2 regions of the Mycobacterium sp. NPDC003323 genome follow, and region 2 is predicted to be linked to the other one. Evidence: predicted binding sites of a transcription regulator. Region 2 holds the regulator's gene; the other holds the start of a gene.

Region 1 (10,332 bases), on a different contig from region 2:
GCAGACGGCCATATTGCCGTTCACCAGGAAAGCCAGCCCGCCGAACATCCGCTTCTCGTCGGCGCCGCCGAGCAGCTCTCGGACCCGCTCGGCGAGGTCTTCGTCGTAGGCCATCGTCAGTCCAGATCGATGCGAATGGTGAGTAGGTCGCTGCCCATGGCCCGCACCATCGCGCTGTTGAGCTGCGGCAGCTGGGCCAGCCGGGCGATCGGATCATCCGAGGGCAGCAGGTGCGCGGTGCCGGTGCGCCATCGACCCCTGATCCGGACCCGGACGGCCGGGTCGGCTTTGATGTTTCGCACGTAGTGCGAATGCTCACCGTGCTCTGAGACCATCCAGAACTGATTGTCGACGACCCGCCCGCCCACCGCGGTGCGCCGCGGCTGCCCGGACTTGCGGCCGGTGGTCTCCAGCATGGTGACGGGCAGACGCCGTCCGACGGGATTGACGACGCGGCGCTGAACGGGATGCACGACACGGCGTTTGAGCGCGTTCACGTCGGTCATGCCGCCGAGTTTAAGCCGAACCGGGCTCGCACCGGACCTCGAAATTCACCGAGTTGGCGATGAAACACAGGTGATGGGCGCGCTCGTGGATATCGAGCAGCGCATCGGCCTGCGACGGATCGGCCAGCGACACCACCGGCCGAAGCGTGACGTCGGTGAAATGCCCGCCCCCGTCCGGTGTTTCGGCCATGGTCCCCGACGGGTGGTCGGTGTAGCCGGTGACCACGATGCCCTGCTGCGCGCACAGCGCCAGAAACCACAGCATGTGGCACTGCGACAGCGACGCCACCAGCAGTTCCTCGGGGTTCCAGCGCTGCGGATCACCGCGGAAGGACGGATCCGAGCTGCCGGCGATGGTCGGCTTGCCCGGCGCGCTGATCTCGTGCGCCCGTTCGTATTCCCGGTAGCCGCTGGTGCCCGTACCGGTATTGCCCGTCCAGGTGATATCGAGCGCGTACTGATGCGTCTTACCGGTCATGCCGGTCACCTTATCCCGGCGAGCAGACGTGAATGGCCCCTATATCCCGAGATATAGGGCCATTCACGTCTGCTCGCGGCGGGGGTTGGAGAGCTGTCAGGCGGCCGCGGTCACCGTCTCGGCGGCCGGCTCCAGCGCCAAGGCCACGATCTCGGCGACATCGGTCATCGGCCGCACCTCCAGCGCATCGAGCACCTCGGCCGGGACCTCGTCGAGATCGGGTTCGTTGCGCTGCGGGATGAAGACGGTCTTCAGCCCGGCCCGCTGTGCGGCGAGCAGCTTCTGCTTGACACCGCCGATGGGCAGCACCCGGCCGTTCAGCGTGACCTCGCCGGTCATGCCGACATCGCCGCGCACCTGCCGTCCGGTGGCCATGGAAACCAACGCGGTCACCATCGTCACGCCGGCCGACGGGCCGTCCTTGGGCACCGCGCCCGCGGGCACGTGGACGTGGATCTGCCGGTCCAGTGCCTTCGGGTCGACGCCCAACTGCTCGGCGTGCGCGCGGACGTAGGACAGCGCGATCTGCGCCGACTCCTTCATCACGTCGCCCAGTTGACCCGTCAGCTTCAGCCCCGGCTCCGCGTCGACCGAACCGGCCTCGATGTAGAGCACATCGCCGCCCAGTCCGGTGACGGCCAGGCCGGTCGCCACGCCCGGGACCGACGTGCGTTCGTCGGAATCCGGGGTGAACCGCGGACGGCCCAGGTACGCAACGAGATCCGGCTCATCGATCGTGATCGGGTCACCGGCGATCTTGGTGGTGACCTTGCGCAGTGCCTTGGCCAGTAGCCGCTCGAACTGGCGCACGCCCGGTTCGCGGGTGTAGTCGGCCGCGATCTTGCGCAGTGCGGCGTCGGTGACGGTGACCTCATCGGAGGTCAGCGCGGCCCGTTCGGCCTGGCGCGGCAGCAGGTAATCCCGGGCGATGGCCACCTTGTCGTCCTCGGTGTACCCGTCGATCTGGATCAGCTCCATGCGGTCCAGCAGCGCCGACGGGATGTTCTCGATCACGTTGGCCGTGGCCAGGAACACCACGTCGCTCAGATCGAGATCCAGCTCCAGGTAGTGGTCGCGGAAGGTGTGGTTCTGCGCCGGGTCCAGCACCTCCAGCAGCGCCGATGACGGGTCGCCGCGGTAGTCCGAACCGACCTTGTCGATCTCGTCGAGCAGCACGACGGGGTTCATCGATCCCGCCTCACCGATGGCTCGCACGATGCGGCCTGGCAGCGCACCGACGTAGGTGCGCCGGTGCCCGCGGATCTCGGCCTCGTCGCGCACGCCGCCGAGAGCCACGCGAACGAACTTGCGGCCCAACGCCCGTGCCACGGATTCGCCCAACGAGGTCTTACCGACGCCGGGAGGCCCGGACAGCACCATGACCGCACCCGAACCGCGACCGCCGACGACGGACATGTTGCGCTGGGCGCGCCGCGCGCGCACCGCCAGGTACTCGACGATGCGATCCTTGACGTCGTCGAGTCCGTGGTGATCGGCGTCCAGGATCTCGCGGGCGGACTTCAGATCCGTCGAATCCTCGGTGCGGGAGTTCCACGGCAGGTCCAGCACGGTGTCCAGCCAGGTGCGGATCCAACCGCCCTCGGGGCTCTGGTCGCTGGTGCGTTCCAGCTTGCCGACCTCGCGCAGCGCGGCCTCGCGGACCTTCTCGGGCAGCTCGGCGGCCTCCACGCGGGCCCGATAATCCGCTGGGTCGTCAGCACCCTCTGGGCCCAATTCCCCGAGTTCCTTGCGGATCGCGGCCAGCTGCTGGCGCAGCAGGAATTCCTTCTGCTGCTTGTCCATTCCGGCCCGGACGTCCTCGGCGATCTTGTCGTTGACCTCGGTCTCGGCCAGGTGCTCGCCGGTCCAGTCGATCAGCAGACGGAGGCGACGGCCCACATCGGAGGTTTCCAGTAGCTCGCGTTTCTGCACGTCGGTCAGGTACGACGCGTAGCCGGCGGTGTCGGCCAGCGCGGACGGATCGCTGATCTTGTTGACGACGTCGACGATCTGCCAGGCTTCGCGCCGCTGCAGCATCGCCAGCAGCAGCTTCTTGTACTCGCCCGCCAGCGTCTTGGTCTCCTCGGACACCTCGGCATCGGCGATCGGGTCGACCTCGACCCACAGCGCCGCGCCCGGTCCGGTCGTGCCCGAGCCGATGTGTGCGCGGGTCTCGCCCTTGACGACGGCAGCGGCGCCGCCGCCCGGGACCCGGCCGACCTGCACGATCGAGGCCAGCACACCGTGGGTGGGATAGCGGTCATCCAGGCGCGGGGCGATGAGCAGCGTGCCGGTCTCACCCTCGCCGGCTGCGACCTGGGCCGCTTCGACGGCGGCGCGGGCGGCGTCGTCGAGCTCGATGGGCACCACCATGCCGGGCAGCACGATGGGTTCGCTGACGAACAAGACCGGGACTGCGATGGCTTCAGACATCAAACCTCCAAAGTTGATTCTGAGGGGCTCAACTACGGAGGCGGTCGGGTTGTTCCCGGCGGCGCGGTGCTGCGCTGTGGGCGAACACACTGTAGGAATCCGCCGATATTGTTCGGATCTTCGGTGCACCGTCAGGCTCGTTCGCGCGCGTTAGCGCCTCCGGCGCGAGTTTCGGTTACCTTTGATCCTTAGTGGCGACCATTTATGCCTACGGCCCGCTGGGAGCCGGTCACATCAATCCCACGCTCGGGATCGTGGCCGAACTCTTACGCCGGGACCACCGGGTGACCTATTGGGCGCCCCGCATGTTCGGCGATCGAATCGCCGAGACAGGTGCCCGGTTCGAACCTGTCATCTCAACCTGGGAACAGGTCGATGGTGGGCCACCGCAAATGCATGGCAAGGAACTGATCCGAGCGATGGGATTGCTGCTGGATGAGACCGCAGCCGTGGTGCCCCTTCTCGCCGCGACGCAGCCTCCCGACCTAGTGCTGCACGACGGCACACTCGCCTGGTGGGGCAGGATCCTGGCTCATCGGTGGCGTGTGCCCGCGGTGGAGACCTGGCCGAACTTCGTCAGCAATGAGCATTGGTCGATGAACACCTATGCCGAGATCAACCCGGTCAGCCCGCGGTTCCTGTGGCAGATATTCCGGATCGGCCGCTACTTGCGCAGCCAGGACATCGGCGGGGTCGGCAACTTCCTCCAAGGCCGGTCCGCAGCCGCGCGGCTCGTCACCCTGCCCCGCGCCTTCCAGTACTCCGGTGAGACCTTCGAGGGATGGCATTTCGTCGGGCCATGTCTCACCGAGCAGGCTTTGAACGCCGACTGGACGCCACCGGCAAACCGTCGACCGGTCCTGCTGGTCTCACTCGGGACGGCCTACAACGACCGGCCCGAGTTCTACCGGATGATCGTCGAGTCGGCCGCCGACCGGCCCTGGCATGTTGTGCTCGCGATCGGCGGACAGGTCGCTCCAGACGGGCTCGGACCCATCCCGGACAATGTCGAGGTCCATGATCAGGTGCCGCAGGTGGCCGTCCTACGGCACGCTCACGCCTTCCTAACCCACGGCGGGATGGGCAGCACCATGGAGAGCATCTACCAGCGGGTTCCGTTGATCGCAATACCGCAGATGGCCGAGCAGCGGGCGAACGCCGATCGGATCGCCGGGCTTGGCCTCGGGCTCGCTCTCAACCCGGAGCACCTCGACGCCACTGCCATCTGGACGGCGGTGACCGCGGCCGCCGGCGATGCGGGCATACGTGATCGACTGGGTCAGATGCGTACCGAGATGGATGCTGCCGGAGGCGCCGCCACGGCTGCGGACGTGATCGAACGGGTACTGGACCAACCTCGCGTGCTCGGCGAACACTGAGCCGATGTGACCGCGGACGAGGCTGGCGCCGACGAGTTGCGCAGTTCCACGACGATCAGCTCCAGCGCGACGACGATATTGAATCGACGTCGTGTAGCCGCAACCGTCCGTTTCTCCGTTTGGCATTCCATGACCACACCTGCGCCAGACATCGACTGACGACCCATGTCACCGACCGGCCGGCGCCGTCATCCAGGCAATCACCCGAGGGTTCCGACACCTTGGTGAAACACCGAGTGCAAGGCTGGTGAGAATCCCGCAGGTCACTGGTCCTCAAATCCGACAAGTTCGGCGACGTCCTACACACACGGCGGATGGGAGCACAGAACAGAGCTCAGGTGCGACGGGTGAGAGACCGGCGCAGCGCACCGCCCTCGGACTCCAACCACTGGTGTTCGACATCGGCCAGGACCGGTGCGAGCCGGTCACGCAGCTGCTCCCCGCGTGGGCTCAGGTACACCCGCACCTTGCGTCGGTCCACCGCATCGACCTCGCGGTATGCCAGCGAGAGGCTGATCAGCTTGTCGACGATCCGGGTCAGCGTCGGTCCGGCCGTCGCGGTCGCGCTCTGCAACTCGGCCATGGTCAACCCGCTGGCGGCGGCCAGCGCCTCGATGGCCAGCCAATGATCGATGCCGAGTTGCTCGGCCTGCAGTTCGGCCTCGAGGCCGGCGGAGAGTCTGCGCGCCGCCCGCAGCACCGCCGGTGCCGTCGATGTCGTTGCTGCCAGATCGGCAGACCGGTCATTCGGCATGAACGACATCTCCTCCGGACCTTGCCCAGACCACCCGGCGGGCGCAATACTTCCAAGTGGAAATGATAGCAGCCGATCCGTCGACGGCTCCGGTGAGGACGACGCAGTGAACAGGCACTCCGCGACTTCGGGTCGCGACGAGGCATGGCGGCTGGCCATGGTCGTGCCGCTGCAGGGGCCGGGCGGGGTGTTCGGGCCGTCGTGTGAAGCGGTGAGCCGGTTGGTGGCCGATGATCTGAACCGCGCCGGCGGCGTATTGGGACGTGAGGTGTGCGTCGAGATCGTCGACGGGGGAGCGCCGCCCGCGGTCGTCGCCGGAGCGGTTGACGCGCTGATCACCAGCGGCCGCGCGCATGCGGTGAGCGGTTGGCACATCTCCTCGGTGCGCAACGCGTTGGCGCCGGTGGTGGCGGGGCGGGTGCCCTACGCCTATCCGGCGCTCTATGAGGGCGGCGAGACCCGTCGCGACATCTATTGCTGCGGTGAGACTCCCGACGGGCAGATCGCGCCGGCGTTGCGCTGGCTGCGTGACAACGCGGGCATCCGTCGGTGGTTCATCGTCGGGGATGACTACGTGTGGCCGCGATCGTCGATGGCCGCGGTGCGCCGTTATGCCGACGAACTGAACCTGCAGATTGTCGGGCGCCGGTTCGTCGATCTCGGCAAGGGGGAGGTGACCGGGGTGGTGACCGACGCGGTGCGTTCCGGTTGTGACGCGGTGCTGATGCTGTTGGTCGGTCAGGACGCGGTGGAGTTCAACCGCGCGTGTGCGGCATCGGCTGCAGATCAGGAGTTTCTGCGATTCAGCCCGTTGATGGATGAGAGCATGCTGCTGGCCAGCGGGGAGGGCGCCACCCGTGGGCTTTTCGCCGCTGCCTCGTACTTTCGGTCCATGGTGGGGGCGAACTCGATGGACCTGATGCAGCGGTACGTGGACATGCATGGTCCGGCCGCGCCGCCGCTGACCGGAATCTCCGAATCCTGTTACGAGGGTCCGCAACTGCTGGCTCGCCTGATCCACCGTGCCGGTCGGTTGCACGATGTGTCCACTTCCGAGTGTGTGGCCTACGAAAGTCCAAGGGGCACAGTGCAGTTCCGGCCAGATGTCACCGAGCAGCCGGTTCACCTGGCGATGGCCGACGGCTTCGACTTCGATGTGCTGACCACGCTGGGCAGGCGCTGAGGCCGGTGAGCCCGCGGCCGGCAGTGTTGACACTGTGTCGCCCATCACTTACTTTCATTTGGAGATATTCCATCTGAATGTGAGCGGTCGGAGTGGTCATGAACAATGTCGGCTTGCTGTATGTCGGGGCCGTTCTCTTCGTCAACGGCCTGATGCTGCTGGGCAGGGTCCCGGCGCGGTCAGCCGCCGTGCTCAACCTGTTCGTCGGTGCCCTGCAGTGCGTCGTGCCGACGGTGATGCTCATCCAGGCCGCCGGTGATGCGGCCGCCACGCTGGCGGCCTCGGGACTCTACCTGTTCGGGTTCACCTACCTCTACGTCGGAGTCGTCAACCTCGCCGGTCTCGAACCCGAAGGGCTGGGCTGGTTTTCGCTGTTCGTTGCGCTGGCCGCGGTGGTCTACTCGATGCTGTCGTTCACCATCTCCGGTGATCCCGTCTTCGGGGTGATCTGGCTGGCGTGGGCGGTGTTGTGGACGCTGTTCTTCCTCGTGCTGGGCCTCGGCCGGGAGGAGTTGACGTCCTTCACCGGTTGGGCGGTCACCTTGCTGAGCCTGCCCACCTGCGCGGTGCCGGCCTTCCTCGCGCTCACCGGCGGATACCGGACATCGGCTGCCATCGCCGTGGCCTGGGCGGTGGGGCTGTCGCTGCTTCTCGTCGTCGCCAAACTGGCGAGTTCGGCACCACGTCGTTCCCCGGCCGGGGTCGCCAAACAGCCGATCTACGGCTGAATCCGTTCCGAACCGAAGCACGTCAACCTGTTTCACCCAACAAGGAGGAGATCAAATGCGTCACGGTGACATCTCATCGAGCCCGGACACCGTCGGGGTTGCGGTGGTCAACTACAAGATGCCGCGGCTGCACACCAAGCAGGAGGTTCTCGATAACGCACGCAAGATCGCCGACATGGTGGTCGGGATGAAGTCGGGGCTGCCAGGCATGGATCTTGTTGTCTTCCCGGAATACTCGACTCAGGGCATCATGTACGACCCCGACGAGATGTACGCCACGGCCGCGACGATCCCGGGGGATGAGACCGACATCTTTGCCGCGGCCTGCCGCAAGGCCAAGACGTGGGGCGTTTTCTCCATCACCGGTGAGCGGCACGAAGACCACCCGAACAAGCCGCCTTACAACACCCTGGTCCTCATCGACGACACCGGCCAGATCGTGCAGAAGTATCGGAAGATCTTGCCGTGGTGCCCCATCGAGGGGTGGTACCCGGGGGACACGACGTACGTCAGTCAAGGCCCCAAGGGTATGAAGATCTCGTTGATCATCTGCGACGACGGCAACTATCCGGAGATCTGGCGCGATTGCGCCATGAAGGGCGCCGAGCTGATCGTGCGTTGCCAGGGGTATATGTACCCGGCCAAGGATCAGCAGGTGCTGATGGCCAAGGCGATGGCTTGGGCCAACAACTGCTATGTGGCCGTGGCGAATGCCGCCGGATTCGACGGCGTGTACTCCTACTTCGGGCATTCCGCGGTGATCGGATTCGACGGGCGCACCCTCGGCGAGACGGGTGAAGAGGAGTACGGCATCCAGTTCGCCCAACTGTCGCTGTCGGCGATACGCGATGCCCGGCACAACGACCAGTCGCAGAACCACCTGTTCAAGTTGCTGCACCGCGGTTACTCCGGCGTGCATGCCGCCGGCGATGGGGACAAGGGCGTCGCGGATTGCCCCTTTGAGTTCTACAAGTTGTGGGTGACCGATGCGCAGAAGGCTCAAGAGGTCGTGGAGTCGATCACCCGGGACACCGTCGGTGTCGCTGACTGCCGCGTCGGAGCACTGCCGGTCGAGCAGAGCGCAGAGGTTTAGCGAGCTTTCATGCCGTTCATCACCGACATGTACCACGACCAGAACGCCACGTTCGACGGCGGCGGCACCAATGGTGCCGCTCCGCCCGGCCCGACCGCTTTCGACCCGGTCGAGTTTCGCCGCCGGCTCGGTACCCGAATTCTGGGCCAAGACGTGGCGTTGGACGCCGTCGCGCGTGCCCTGGCCATCGCACATGCCGGGGTTGCCGACCCGGGTCGACCCTTGTCGAGCGTGTTGCTCGTGGGGCCGACCGGGGTCGGCAAGACCGAACTGGTCCGACAGGTGGCGAGCGAATTACGTTCCGGCCCCGACGATCTATGCCGGATAGACATGGCCGCGCTGGTCCAGGAGCACTACGCAGCGTCCTTCTCCGGTGCGCCGCCGGGCTACGCCGGTAGCAAGGAATCGTTCACCCTGTTCGACAGGGACAGGATCGAGGGTGACCCGTTCACGGCCGGCATCGTCCTGCTCGACGAGATCGAAAAGGCCGACCGCACCGTCATCCGGGCGCTGCTGCACGTCCTGGACTGTGGCGAATTACGTCTGGCAAACGGGCGCGAACGGATCAGCTTCCGCAACTGCCACGTGTTCATCACGTCGAACCTCGGTTCGGCGGAGGTCGCCCGCCACCAACGCGATCACCGGCGGCTCCCGTGGTTCCGACGCAGGGCCACCGCGACCGACGAGCAGCACGACCATCGCGCCGTCGTGCACGAGGCCGTGGAGAACTTCTTCGATCCGGAGTTCTTCAACCGCATCGACGAGGTGGTCGTCATGGATGCGTTCACCCCGGACACCGCGCGTGCGGTGACGCTGCGTGAATTTCAGGTCCTCGCCCGGCAACTGGCCCGCGAATCGGTCGAATTGACCGCGGGTGACGATGTCCTCGACCTGCTGCACGCCAAGGGCTTCGATCCGGTCTACGGAGCGCGGGGCCTTCGCAGAATCATTCGGACGCAGTTGGCGGCGCCGGTGGCCGAGCACCTACTCGCGACCCGGCCCAACGGTGGCACGCCCCATCGCATCTGCGCCGTGGTGAGCGACGGCGAGGTGCGCATCGTTGCGGCGGGAAGCTGACCGCCGCAACGGTTCCCCGAGCATCGACCGTCCCCACATCGACCCGATGGCAGTGGCGCGCAGACTATCCCAGCAGTCGCTGCGTTGTCGTTGCCCGCCCATGGTGCTACTCAACGCCCCTACCGGGCGGTGACGCAACCGATTTTCACTGACCGTAGGTGTAGCGCAGACTGGCGTTGATGAGCTCGCCGATCCGGTGCCGCACCCGGCGCACGAACTCCGGGTCCGGTGCCGGCTCCTCGGCCAGCAGCGTCCAGCGCAGATCGGCGCCGCGGTCCGGCAAGTCGGTGAGATAGAACCGGATGCGCAGATCGGGTCGGATCGGCCACAACGACGACCAGACAACGAGATTGGGTCGGACCTGCTCGATCACCGATGGCTCGACCTCGTCGCCGCGCAGCTCTTTGTTGCGAAGGCGACGATTGTTCGCCGGAACCGCCCGCCCGGCAGACAAAAGCAGGGAGCCTGCCGTTCGGGGGGTACGGCAGGCTCCCTGGGTTCTGTGGTGCAGAGCTAGGCGATGCCCTGAGCTCCCAGCACACGCTGGATGTCCGGCTTCATCATCTGCAACTGCTGGCCCCAGTAGCCCCAGCTGTGGGTGCCATGGGTCGGGAAGTTGAAAACGCCGTTGGTGCCACCGGCCGCGACGTACTTGTCGCGGAAGCTGACGTTGGTCCGCAGGGTGAAGCCCTCCAGGAACT
Region 2 (10,332 bases):
CGGGTGCTCGCAGGCGAACCGACCGTCATGCTCATGGACGAACCGTTTGCGGCGCTGGACGCACTGACCCGGCTACGCATGCAAGACCTGCTCATCGACCTGTGGACGCGGCTCAACCGAACGATCATCTTCGTCACCCACGACATCGACGAGGCAATAAGGCTGGGCGACAACGTCAGCGTGCTCCACGATGGCCAGATCGTCGACCAGATCACCAATCCACTCAGCCGCCCGCGACCTGCCGACGCACTTGCGGATCAGCCGGGCTACAGCGATATCCGCAAGACCCTGCATCACCAACTCGGCATCGACCACGCCGTGCATTGACCCCGGAACCAGAGAAAGAAATCCCCATGAAGATCACCCTCAGAAGAACACTGTCCGCCCTACTGACCGCGATGGCGTTGACCGCCTCGCTGGCCGGTTGCACTGACTCGAAAAGCGCTGCCGCCGACGAGCTGACAGTCGGCTTCGTCGTCGACCCGTCGTGGGCACAGATACCGGTTGCGGCCGACACGGGACTATTCACCGAACACAACGTCAACGTGAAGGTGATCAACTTCCAGTCCGGGGTGGAGGCACTACAAGCGGCAGCAGCCGGCCAGGTGGATATCACCACGGCTGCCGACGTGCCCACGTCGGCAGCTCTCACCCGGACCCCGTCGTTGCGCGTGGTCGCCGATGGTTCACGCTGGGAAGGCTCACGCGTCGTCGCGCGGCACAGCGCCGGCATCAACGGCTTGGCCGACCTCGCAGGCAAGCGTATCGGCACTCCCCTCGGAACGAGTGCCGCCTACTACATCTCCAGTGTATTGGCGGACAACGCTATCGACGCGGAGTTGGTACAGGTGGCGCCGTCGGCCATGGTCACCGCCGCCACCCAACGCAATGTCGATGCGGTGTCGATCTTTCAGCCGTACCAGGCTCAGACGATCCAAGCGCTCGACGGTGATGTGGTCGAGCTGGATGGCGGAAGCTACCGGCAGCACAGCCTTTTCATCGCCACCGAACCGGCCATCGCGTCCAAGGGTGAGGCCATGACCGCCTTCTTCGCTGCACTCGATGACGCGAGCGCCGCTCTGTCCGAGCAGGATCAGGCAGCGACGGATGCCGTCGCGAAGGCAACGCAGCTCGATCCTGCGTTGCTGCAGACGGTCCTCACCGAGTTCGATTACACGATCGAGCTCCAACCAGACCTGGCGACCAAGCTGACCGACCTCGGCGAGTGGGCAAAGACGCAGAAGTCGATCGAACCGACTACCGAATTGCCCGACTATGCAGGCTTTCTCGACAACCAGTTTCTGAACAAGCCGGCGTCCTGACCTGGAGGCCGATACGACGAACGCCGGGTTCGCTGCTGCGTACCCGGCGCTAGTCGATCATGTACTCGATCTAGCGCTTGCTCCGGGGCTGCCAGAGCACCAGCGCGGTGCTGGGTTTGCGCAGCCGTCCGACCTCGGCGGTCAGTTCGGCCACTCGGCTCTGCAGGGCGTCGACCTGATTGGTCAGCTCGATGATCCGTTTGATCCCGGCCAGGTTCACGCCCTCGTCCTGCGAGAGCCGCTGCACCTCACGGAGCAGGTCGACGTCGTGCTGCGAATAACGCCGACCTCCCCCGGAGCTGCGTTGCGGTCTGACCAGACCCAGGCGGTCATAGGTGCGCAAGGTCTGGGCATGCATACCGGCCAGCTCGGCGGCCACCGAGATCAGGAAGGTGCGGGCTTCGTCCTTGCGCGCCATCAGACGTTACCCGCCCATCCCGCGCGCGGATCGAAACCCGTTGCGCGCTCGGCCTTCGCGTAGGCCTCCAGCGCCTCGGCCGCTTCCCCTTCCAGGTTGGGCGGCACCGCCACCTTCACGGTGACCAGCAGATCGCCGTGCCCGCCGGAGCGTTTCGGCACTCCGCGGCCCCGCACCCGAAGGATCCGGCCGTCGGAGGTGCCCTTGGGTACCCGCACGCCGACCTTGCCCTCCAGCGTCGGCACCGAAAGCGTTGCGCCCAGCGCCAATTCATGGAAGCTCACCGGCACGGTGACGGTCAGGTCGTCACCGTCGCGCCCGAACACCTTGTCGGGGCGCACGTGCACGGTGACATAGAGGTCACCCGAGGGCGCACCGCGCAGACCCGCCTCACCCTGGCCGGCCAGCCTGATCCGCTGACCGTCCTCGACACCCGGTGGGATCCGGACGTTGATGGTGCGCGTCCGGGTCGTCACGCCGGTGCCCTTGCACTCGTCACAGGGGTGCTCGATGATCGACCCGCTGCCGCGGCATTCGGTGCACGGCTCGGAGAAGCCGAACGCGCCCTGGTTGCGGTTTATCACCCCGGCGCCGTTACAGCTGGGGCACACCTTCGGGCTGGTGCCCGGGCGGGCGCCACTGCCGTGGCAGTTGGTGCACGGTGCCGGGCTGGTGAGCCGCAACGGCATCGCCACGCCCTTGGTGGCCTCCAGGAACGACAGTTCGGTCTCGGTCTCCAGATCGTTGCCGCGCCGGGGGCGACTCGGCCGGGGCTGCTGAGCGCCCCGGCCGAACAGCCCACCGAACAGGTCGCCGATGTTCGCCCCGCCGGCCTGGCCGGCCTGATCGAACAGGTCGCCGAGGTTGAACTCGACACCGTCGCCTGCGAACCCACCGAAACCACCGGCGGCGCCGCCGCGCCGACCGAAGCCGCCATTGGCGAACAGCCGACGGGTCTCGTCGTACTCCTTGCGCTTGGCGTCGTCGGTCAGCACTTCCTTGGCCTCGGAGGCGGCCTTGTACCGCTCCTCGGCCGCGGTGTCACCCGGATTGCGGTCCGGGTGGTTCTCGGCCAGGATCTTGCGCGCGGCGCGCTTGATCTCGTCCTTGCCGGCGTCAGAGGTGACACCGAGCTCCTTGTAGAAGTCCTTCTCGACCCACTCACGCTGGGCCATACGTCACCTCCTTCACGGGCTAGTCCTCTGATTCTGCGGGTTGTGCACTGCCGGAGTCGGCATTCTCGACCGTGTCGACCACGGCGACCATCGCGTGGCGCACCACCGTGTCACCGACCTTGTAGCCGCGGCGCATGACGGTGCCGACCACCGGGGCCGATCCGTCACCCTCGTGCTGGACGGCCTCGTGCAGCGACGGGTCGAACGCGTCACCCTCGGCGCCGAAGGCATTCAGGCCCAGGCCCTCCAAGGTGTTCACCAATTTCTCCGACACCGCCTTGAGCGGACCGGATTCCAGGTCACCGTGGCTGCGGGCGCGCTCCAGATCGTCGAGCACACCGAGCAGCTGGGTGATGACCCCGGCCTTGGCCCGTTCGGCAGACACCTGCTGATCGCGCATGGCCCGCTTGCGGTAGTTGGCGAATTCGGCCTGCACCCGCTGCAGATCTGCGGTCAGCTCGGCGACCTTGGCGTCATCAGCCGGATTGTCGGCCGGAGCCGGCTCCTCAGGGCTGTCCTGAGGAGCCGACGCCTGCTCGCGAACTTCACCGGTGTCCGGATCGATGCGCCGTTTGTCGGTGATGGTCACCGGCTCTTCGTGCGAATCGGCCTGGCTCACTTGTTCTCCCGGTTGTCCTCGTCTTCGACGACCTCGGCATCCACGACGTTGTCGTCGGCCTGCTGAGCACCGGCGTCGCCACCGGCAGCACCCTGCTCGGCCTGGGTGGCCTCGTAGATGGCCTGGCCCAGGGCCTGGCTCTCGGTGCCCAGTTTCTCCATCGCGGCCTTGATGGCCGCGATATCGGTGCCGGCCAGGGCGGTCTTGGCCTCGGCGATGGCACCGTCGACCTTGGTCAGGGTGTCCTCGGAAACCTTGGAACCGCCCTCGGCCTCACGCTGCTCCTTGACGAACTTCTCCGTCTGGTAGACCAGCGACTCGGCCTGGTTGCGGACGTCGGCCTCCTCGCGACGCTGACGATCCTCGTCGGCGTGCGCCTCGGCGTCCTTGATCATCCGGTCGATCTCCTCCTTGGAAAGGCCGGAGCCCTCCTGGATCTTGATCGTGTTCTCCTTGCCGGTGCCCTTGTCCTTGGCGGTGACGTGCACGATGCCGTTGGCGTCGATGTCGAAGGTGACCTCGATCTGCGGCACGCCGCGCGGGGCCGGCGGGATACCGGTCAGCTCGAACGAGCCGAGCAGCTTGTTGTGCGAGGCGATCTCGCGCTCACCCTGGAACACCTGGATCTGCACCGAGGGCTGATTGTCGTCGGCCGTGGTGAAGGTCTCGCTGCGCTTGGTCGGGATGGTGGTGTTGCGCTCGATCAGCTTGGTCATCACTCCACCCTTGGTCTCGATACCGAGGGACAGCGGGGTGACGTCCAGCAGCAGAACGTCTTTCACCTCACCCTTGAGCACACCGGCCTGCAGCGCGGCACCCGCGGCGACGACCTCGTCGGGGTTGACGCCCTTGTTGGGCTCCTTGCCTCCGGTCAATTCCTTGACCAGCTCGGTGACGGCGGGCATGCGGGTGGAACCACCCACGAGCACGACGTGGTCGATCTCGCCGACGGAGATGCCGGCGTCCTTGATGACCTGCTGGAACGGCGCACGGGTGCGGTCCAGCAGATCCTGGGTGATGCGCTGGAACTCGGCGCGGGTCAGCTGCTCGTCGAGGAACAGCGGGTTCTTGTCCGCGTCGACGGTGATGTAGGGCAGGTTGATCGAGGTGCTCTGGCCCGAGCTCAGCTCGATCTTGGCCTTCTCGGCGGCCTCACGCAGCCGCTGCATGGCCATCTTGTCCTTGGTCAGGTCGATGCCGCTGGTGCTCTTGAACTTGTCGACCAGCCATTCGACGATCCGGTCGTCCCAGTCGTCGCCACCGAGGTGGTTGTCACCGGAGGTGGCACGCACCTCGACGACACCGTCGCCGATCTCCAGCAGGGACACGTCGAAGGTGCCGCCGCCGAGGTCGAAGACCAGGATGGTCTGTTCCTTCTGCCCCTTGTCCAGGCCGTAGGCCAGCGCGGCCGCGGTGGGCTCGTTGACGATGCGCAGGACGTTGAGGCCGGCGATCTGGCCGGCTTCCTTGGTGGCCTGACGCTCGGCGTCGTTGAAGTACGCGGGCACGGTGATCACGGCGTCGGTGATGTCCTCACCGAGATAGGCCTCGGCGTCACGCTTCAGCTTCTGCAGAATGCGCGCGCTGATCTCCTGCGGCGTGTAGTCCTTGCCGTCGATGCCGACCGACCAGTCCTTGCCCATGTGGCGCTTGACCGAGCGGATGGTGCGGTCGACGTTGGTAACCGCCTGGTTCTTGGCGGGCTGACCGACCAGCACCTCGCCGTTGCGCGCGAACGCGACGACCGACGGGGTGGTCCGGGAGCCCTCGGAGTTGGCGACGACGACGGGGTCGCCACCTTCCAGCACTGCGACGACGGAGTTGGTGGTCCCGAGGTCGATACCGACCGCACGAGCCATAGTTGTTGCCTCCTGAGTTTGGCTTGATTAGGTATCTGAGTGAACCTCGCTCAAGCCTGCTCCTGAGAGGATGGACCTGTCAAGTCAGAGTTGAGTCTGTTTCACTCAAGTTGTCGATCAGGTCAACGGGGCGCCGCGCAGATTTGTTCCCGCGGTCCTTCCGAGCCGCGGCGAAACCCGCGTACCAGGGGTTCGGGCGGCCGGAACAACCCCGGGTACGGGGGTTTCGCCAAGAGTTATGCGGTGGGCTCGGCTGGCTCACCGCCATCGAGGTCCTGGTTGTGGTCTGCCGCCTGCGGATCCGTGGCCGGCGGGACCTCATCCTGAGCGTCCTGGCCCTCGCTGGGCAGATCGAGCGCCACCTGACCTTCTTCCCCAACGTCCGGTTGATCCCGATCCTGGCCGGTTTGCTCGTCGGCCTGATCCAACGGATCGCGCCCATCGGGAGCGGACTCCTCGGCGATCGAGGCCATGAACGCGTCCCGCTGCTCCTCGATCCTTTGCTCCTCATTGGTCTCGACAGGGTCGACACCCGACCGGGTGGTGACCGTCGGCTCATCAAATTCCACCGCGGTATCGACAACGTGTGTCTCCGGCTTCGGCGCGAAGAGCGCGCGGGCGTTGGCGATCCCCTCGCCGATCGCATCACCGAGGTCGTTGATCACCTCGGCCGGGTCGAGTCGCGGGATCAGCCGCGCCGGCGCCGGCACCCACGGTTCGATGCTGCGGTCGTAGCCGAGTTCGACGATCACCCGAAAAAACGGCTCGACGATGTCGATCAGCTTTTCCGGCACGCCGAGCGTCCGCAGCGGCGCGAACAGCGGCAGATCCGGGCTGTCGAACAGGTAATAGCTGGTGCGGCCGTCGGTGCCCCGGAATCCTGGCGACGACGTTGGATCGTCCGTCGGGATGTCCAGACCGAACGGCCAGGTATGCAAGTACACAATGCCCAGCACCGCGTTCAGGGTCGCGACGAGGTTGAGCGGATAGATCGGGAAGTCGGCGAACCCGTCGTACTGGCGGTTGACGACGACGGTGTCGAATTGGGTGTCGGTCGGTTCGGGCCCGTTGAACGTCCAGTCCAGGATGGGGAGATAGAAGCCTGGAAACCGCGACAGCAGACCACCGTTGGGCACCCGAGCGTCGCCTTCCAGGATGAAGTCGATATCGGGTGCTGAGGTTCCGTCCGGGTACTGCGCAGTGATCCGGTCGCGCACGCTGTTGACCGAGGTCGCCCCCTGGGACAGCCCGTAGATCACCACCCGGTTGCCGGGGGTCGCCGCAGCTATCGCCTGTTCCAAAGCGGTGGCCCCGGCTCGGATCGACTGGTCACCGGTGAGGTCGAACAGCCCGGTGAGCTTCCACCACGGCTGATCCGGCAGGAGGGCGTCGGCGAGCCGCGGATCACCGACGGCAACCCCGAGCAGACGCAAGATCCCGTTGAGAGGCCACGCCTCTCCCTTCGCCCGGACCGCGACCGGGGTCAGCTCGTCACCGTCGGCGACAGGAAAGAACGGCGTGACGAACTCGTCGAGGATGCGCTTGAGGTCGTCGTCGGGCCACTGCGGGCAGGTCGCCCCGCACACCGCCAACACCGTGGTGTCGGCCGCCAATTCGACCCGTGGTGGTGCGGGTGCCGCAGTGGCCGCGGCCATCAGCGCTACTGCCGCAACGGCACCCATGTGCTTTCCGATTCTCATGATCCGCCCCCGCTTCTGTTACCGAGTCCCGAGGCGAATGCTCCTCGCGTCCGGCCGGGGGGAACCTGAGTAGCGCGCTACTCAATTACCGCGGCGCGAGGAACTCCCGGACCAGGCGGACGAATTCGTCGGGCTGGTCATAGGTGACGATATGTCCGGCGTCGGCGATGGTGACCAGCCGGGACTCGGGGGCCAGTCGATGTGCGGCGGCCAGTTCGGCCGCCCCGACCAGCCGATCGTCGGCACCGCGCATCCACAGCGTCGGCACCCGTAGACCGGGAAGCTCCGACGTGAGGTCCAGCCGCATCGCGCGCGGCCCATAAGCCGCGACCTGCCAGTCGTCGAGGGCCTTCTCACCGTGACGGTTCTTGGCTCGGGCCTCCTCGACGGCCAGCGCGACGATGCGCTCGAAACCCGGGGTGCTCGCACCCGCGTGCAAGTTGCCCGCCAACGAGGACCGGATCAGTCGGGGAAACCGGGCCAGCAGCCAGCTGAATCCGCGCAGCAGACCGGGCGTGCGCATGGTCGCCCAGGTGAGGAACTGATACGGCCGCGTGGCACCGATCCCGCCCGGCCCGATCGCCACGAGGGCGCTGACCCGCTCCGGATGTTCCAGCGCGAACCCCGTGGCCACGCCACCGCCCATCGACAGGCCGATCAGGGCCACCCGGTCGAGCCCGAGTTCGTCGAGCAACTCCGCGAGGAACCGACGAAAGAAGGTGTCGTCGAGGCATCCTCGCCACGGTCGGCTGCCGCCGTGCCGGGGCAGATCGATGACGTATACGCGGTGATCACGCGCCAACGGGGCGATGACGTCGTGCCAGACGGCCTGCCCGGTGTCCAGCATGGCGCCGTGCAACAGCAGCAGGGGTGGCCCGGTCTCACCCGCGCGATAGAGACGCACGGGTCCGCCGCAGATGGTCAGGTCGGTCGGCCGCATCTACTGCGCCTCCAATTGCCCGTCGAGGCGCCCCAGCAGCACGAGCTGCGCCTGCCGGGCCGCCGACGGATCGACGGGAAGCCCGGTGGCCAGGCCGCGTCCGATCAGGTCGCCGAACAATGCGACGGTGGTGCGTAGCTGGTCGTCGGTGCCGCCCGCGGTATTGAGCAGCCCGACGGTGAAGACGCCGAGCATCCGCACCAACGGTTCGGCCGCCACCTCGGCGTCGATCACACCGACGCCCTGCAGGGTCACGACATAGTCGGTCAGCCACGCGAAACGCTGCTCGTAGCGGTCGTCGGTCACCCCGCGGACGTGGTCGCCGAGGATTGCCTCGTCGCCCAGATACAGCGCACGCATCAGCGGATCGGCCAGGATCGCCTCGACGCCGAACCGGTAGACCGCGGGGAGGTCGACCACGCCGTCCTCGGCGAGCACCCGGCGGTGCACATCGGCGGTCAGTCCCCGCATGCTGCGCGCCAGAACGGCCGCCAGGATTGCCGCCTTGTCCGGGAACTCAAGGTAAACAGCGCCTTTCCCGATACCGGCACGGGTGGCGATATCGGCGATGGTGGTGCTCGACCATCCCTTGCCGACGGCGAGCTCGCGCGCCGCGGACACCACGCGGTCCCGGCGGTCGGGGATCAGGGGACGGGGCACGCCAGGCCTTTCGGTAGTGACCAAAAACCTCAGTTCGGTCACTACCGACTGTAGCGCTCCCCCGGCGAAACCCGCGTACCCGGGGTTGGTAAGCGCTTTCCGACACCGGGTACGCGGGTTTCGCCAAGAGGGTGAGCAGACAGCCAGCGATCCCAAGTCGATTGCAAGAAGCCCCGGCCATAATCCCGCAATGCAACTTCGATCCGGCCCGCATGCCGCGCGACGGGCGTTATCCCCGCTCTGGCAGGAAGCCCGCCGCCGCCCCACCCATTTACGGCCCCGCTCTCTGCCCGCACCACTGCTCGCCCTCGCCGTCCTCACCTGGCTGGGCGCGGCGACGATGCTCGCCTTCGGGTTCATCCCCGGACTCTTCACCCCCGAGCAGCACTCCCTCTTCAACGGCGAACTGGTTTTCGACTACGCGCCGATCTGGCCGCTCCTCTGCGGCTTGGCGGTCGGTTCCGGCGTGGCCGCGACCGCGTACGTCTACACCGCGACCAGTCCCGCTGCCCCACGTCATCACGCGGTCCTGGCGTGGTGTGCCGGCGTGGCGACACCGCTCATCCCGACCCTCATCCTGACGATCGACCGATCCTGGCAGATCCTGCCCGCTGCCGGCGCGTGGTTGGCCTCCACTGCTCTGGTGGTCAGCCGGCTGTACATCTGGCGCCGGCCCCTCGGTCCGTGGGCCGGCATCCTGTTGGTCTGCCTCGTCGCAGTCCCCTGGGTTCCGCTCATCTGGGCGAACATCCGGTTCGGCCAGGCGCTTGACGCTGCCGCCGACCCGAACGCGCTCCTCTATCTGTTGCTCGACGACATCGGTACCCAGACCTACGTCCCGGCGATCGCGCTGGCATTCGTGGCGGCGATGGCGACCGGCGGCGTCGCGCTGGCTGCACATTCCCGGTCTGCCGTGGCGCATTCCCTGTCGCGCCATCGACGGGGCTGGGGCTTCACCGGACTGCTGTGCGCTGCGGCAGTTCTGATCGTCGTACTCGAGATCACCGAATTGGGTGGCATCTCCTCAGGTTTCAAGGAGAACTACTGGACACCCGGCGGACCGGGCACGTGGCCGCACGCGGCTCTCGTCGCCGCCGCGATCGTCTACGGAACCCGTCGATCGTTCCGATCACCGCTGCTACAACGCGGTGATGTCCGGACCACTCTGACCGTCGGCATCAGCGCATTGTCCAGTCAGATCGTCATCGCAGTGGTGGTCACGGCGAACCTCGTCGCCAATGCGATCACCGGACCCGCCGGAGAGGGCATCACGCCGCCGGCCGGGCTCGAACTCGCCATCATGTGGCTGACCCTGTTGACACTGGTGCCGGTCGCCGTGCGGGGACGTTGGAACGCAACGATCGGACAGTTCGTCGCCCGGGTGGGTCTGCTGTATCTGCTGCCGGTTTACCTGAACCTCACACTGAACCAACTGGGCGTTTCCGCGCCCTTCTCGTTCTGGGCCAAGCCCACCCAGGTTGTCATCTGCCTCGTCGCCGTCGCAGCTGTGGTCGCGGTGTGCGGGCTGACCGGCCGCCCGACGCCGATTCCGATGGAGCTGACCAATCGACTGGCGTTGATACCACTGCTGATCGTCGTCGGTACCGCCTGGATCCCGAGCGTCCTCGCCGTCCCCCTG

The links. The regulator HspR, encoded in region 2, represses chaperone genes until heat shock. The targets are predictions, from matches to a motif close to ANNTGAGTNNNNNNNACTCANNT.
Region 1: a site for HspR is predicted at 3,429-3,451, ahead of lon (endopeptidase La). Genes of this name have one in related genera too.

What each region holds. Positions count from the first base shown of each region.
Region 1 is NZ_JBSFSB010000006.1:219,807-230,138, forward strand. It holds gene ACWDUN_RS16875 (TfoX/Sxy family protein) at 1-114, opposite strand, end outside; gene ACWDUN_RS16880 (nitroreductase family deazaflavin-dependent oxidoreductase) at 117-506, opposite strand; gene ACWDUN_RS16885 (OsmC family protein) at 517-984, opposite strand; gene lon (endopeptidase La) at 1,081-3,417, opposite strand; gene ACWDUN_RS16895 (macrolide family glycosyltransferase) at 3,609-4,796, shown strand; gene ACWDUN_RS16900 (MarR family winged helix-turn-helix transcriptional regulator) at 5,131-5,550, opposite strand; gene ACWDUN_RS16905 (substrate-binding domain-containing protein) at 5,708-6,733, shown strand; gene ACWDUN_RS16910 (AmiS/UreI family transporter) at 6,832-7,461, shown strand; gene ACWDUN_RS16915 (aliphatic amidase) at 7,517-8,554, shown strand; gene ACWDUN_RS16920 (AAA family ATPase) at 8,564-9,631, shown strand; gene ACWDUN_RS16925 (hypothetical protein) at 9,777-10,004, opposite strand; gene ACWDUN_RS16930 (esterase family protein) at 10,145-10,332, opposite strand, start outside.
Region 2 is NZ_JBSFSB010000008.1:178,282-188,613, reverse strand. It holds gene ACWDUN_RS19420 (ABC transporter ATP-binding protein) at 1-327, shown strand, start outside; gene ACWDUN_RS19415 (ABC transporter substrate-binding protein) at 354-1,322, shown strand; gene ACWDUN_RS19410 (heat shock protein transcriptional repressor HspR) at 1,393-1,740, opposite strand; gene dnaJ (molecular chaperone DnaJ) at 1,740-2,915, opposite strand; gene grpE (nucleotide exchange factor GrpE) at 2,935-3,534, opposite strand; gene dnaK (molecular chaperone DnaK) at 3,531-5,393, opposite strand; gene ACWDUN_RS19390 (PE-PPE domain-containing protein) at 5,630-7,093, opposite strand; gene ACWDUN_RS19385 (alpha/beta fold hydrolase) at 7,179-8,033, opposite strand; gene ACWDUN_RS19380 (TetR/AcrR family transcriptional regulator) at 8,034-8,693, opposite strand; gene ACWDUN_RS19375 (hypothetical protein) at 8,884-10,332, shown strand, end outside.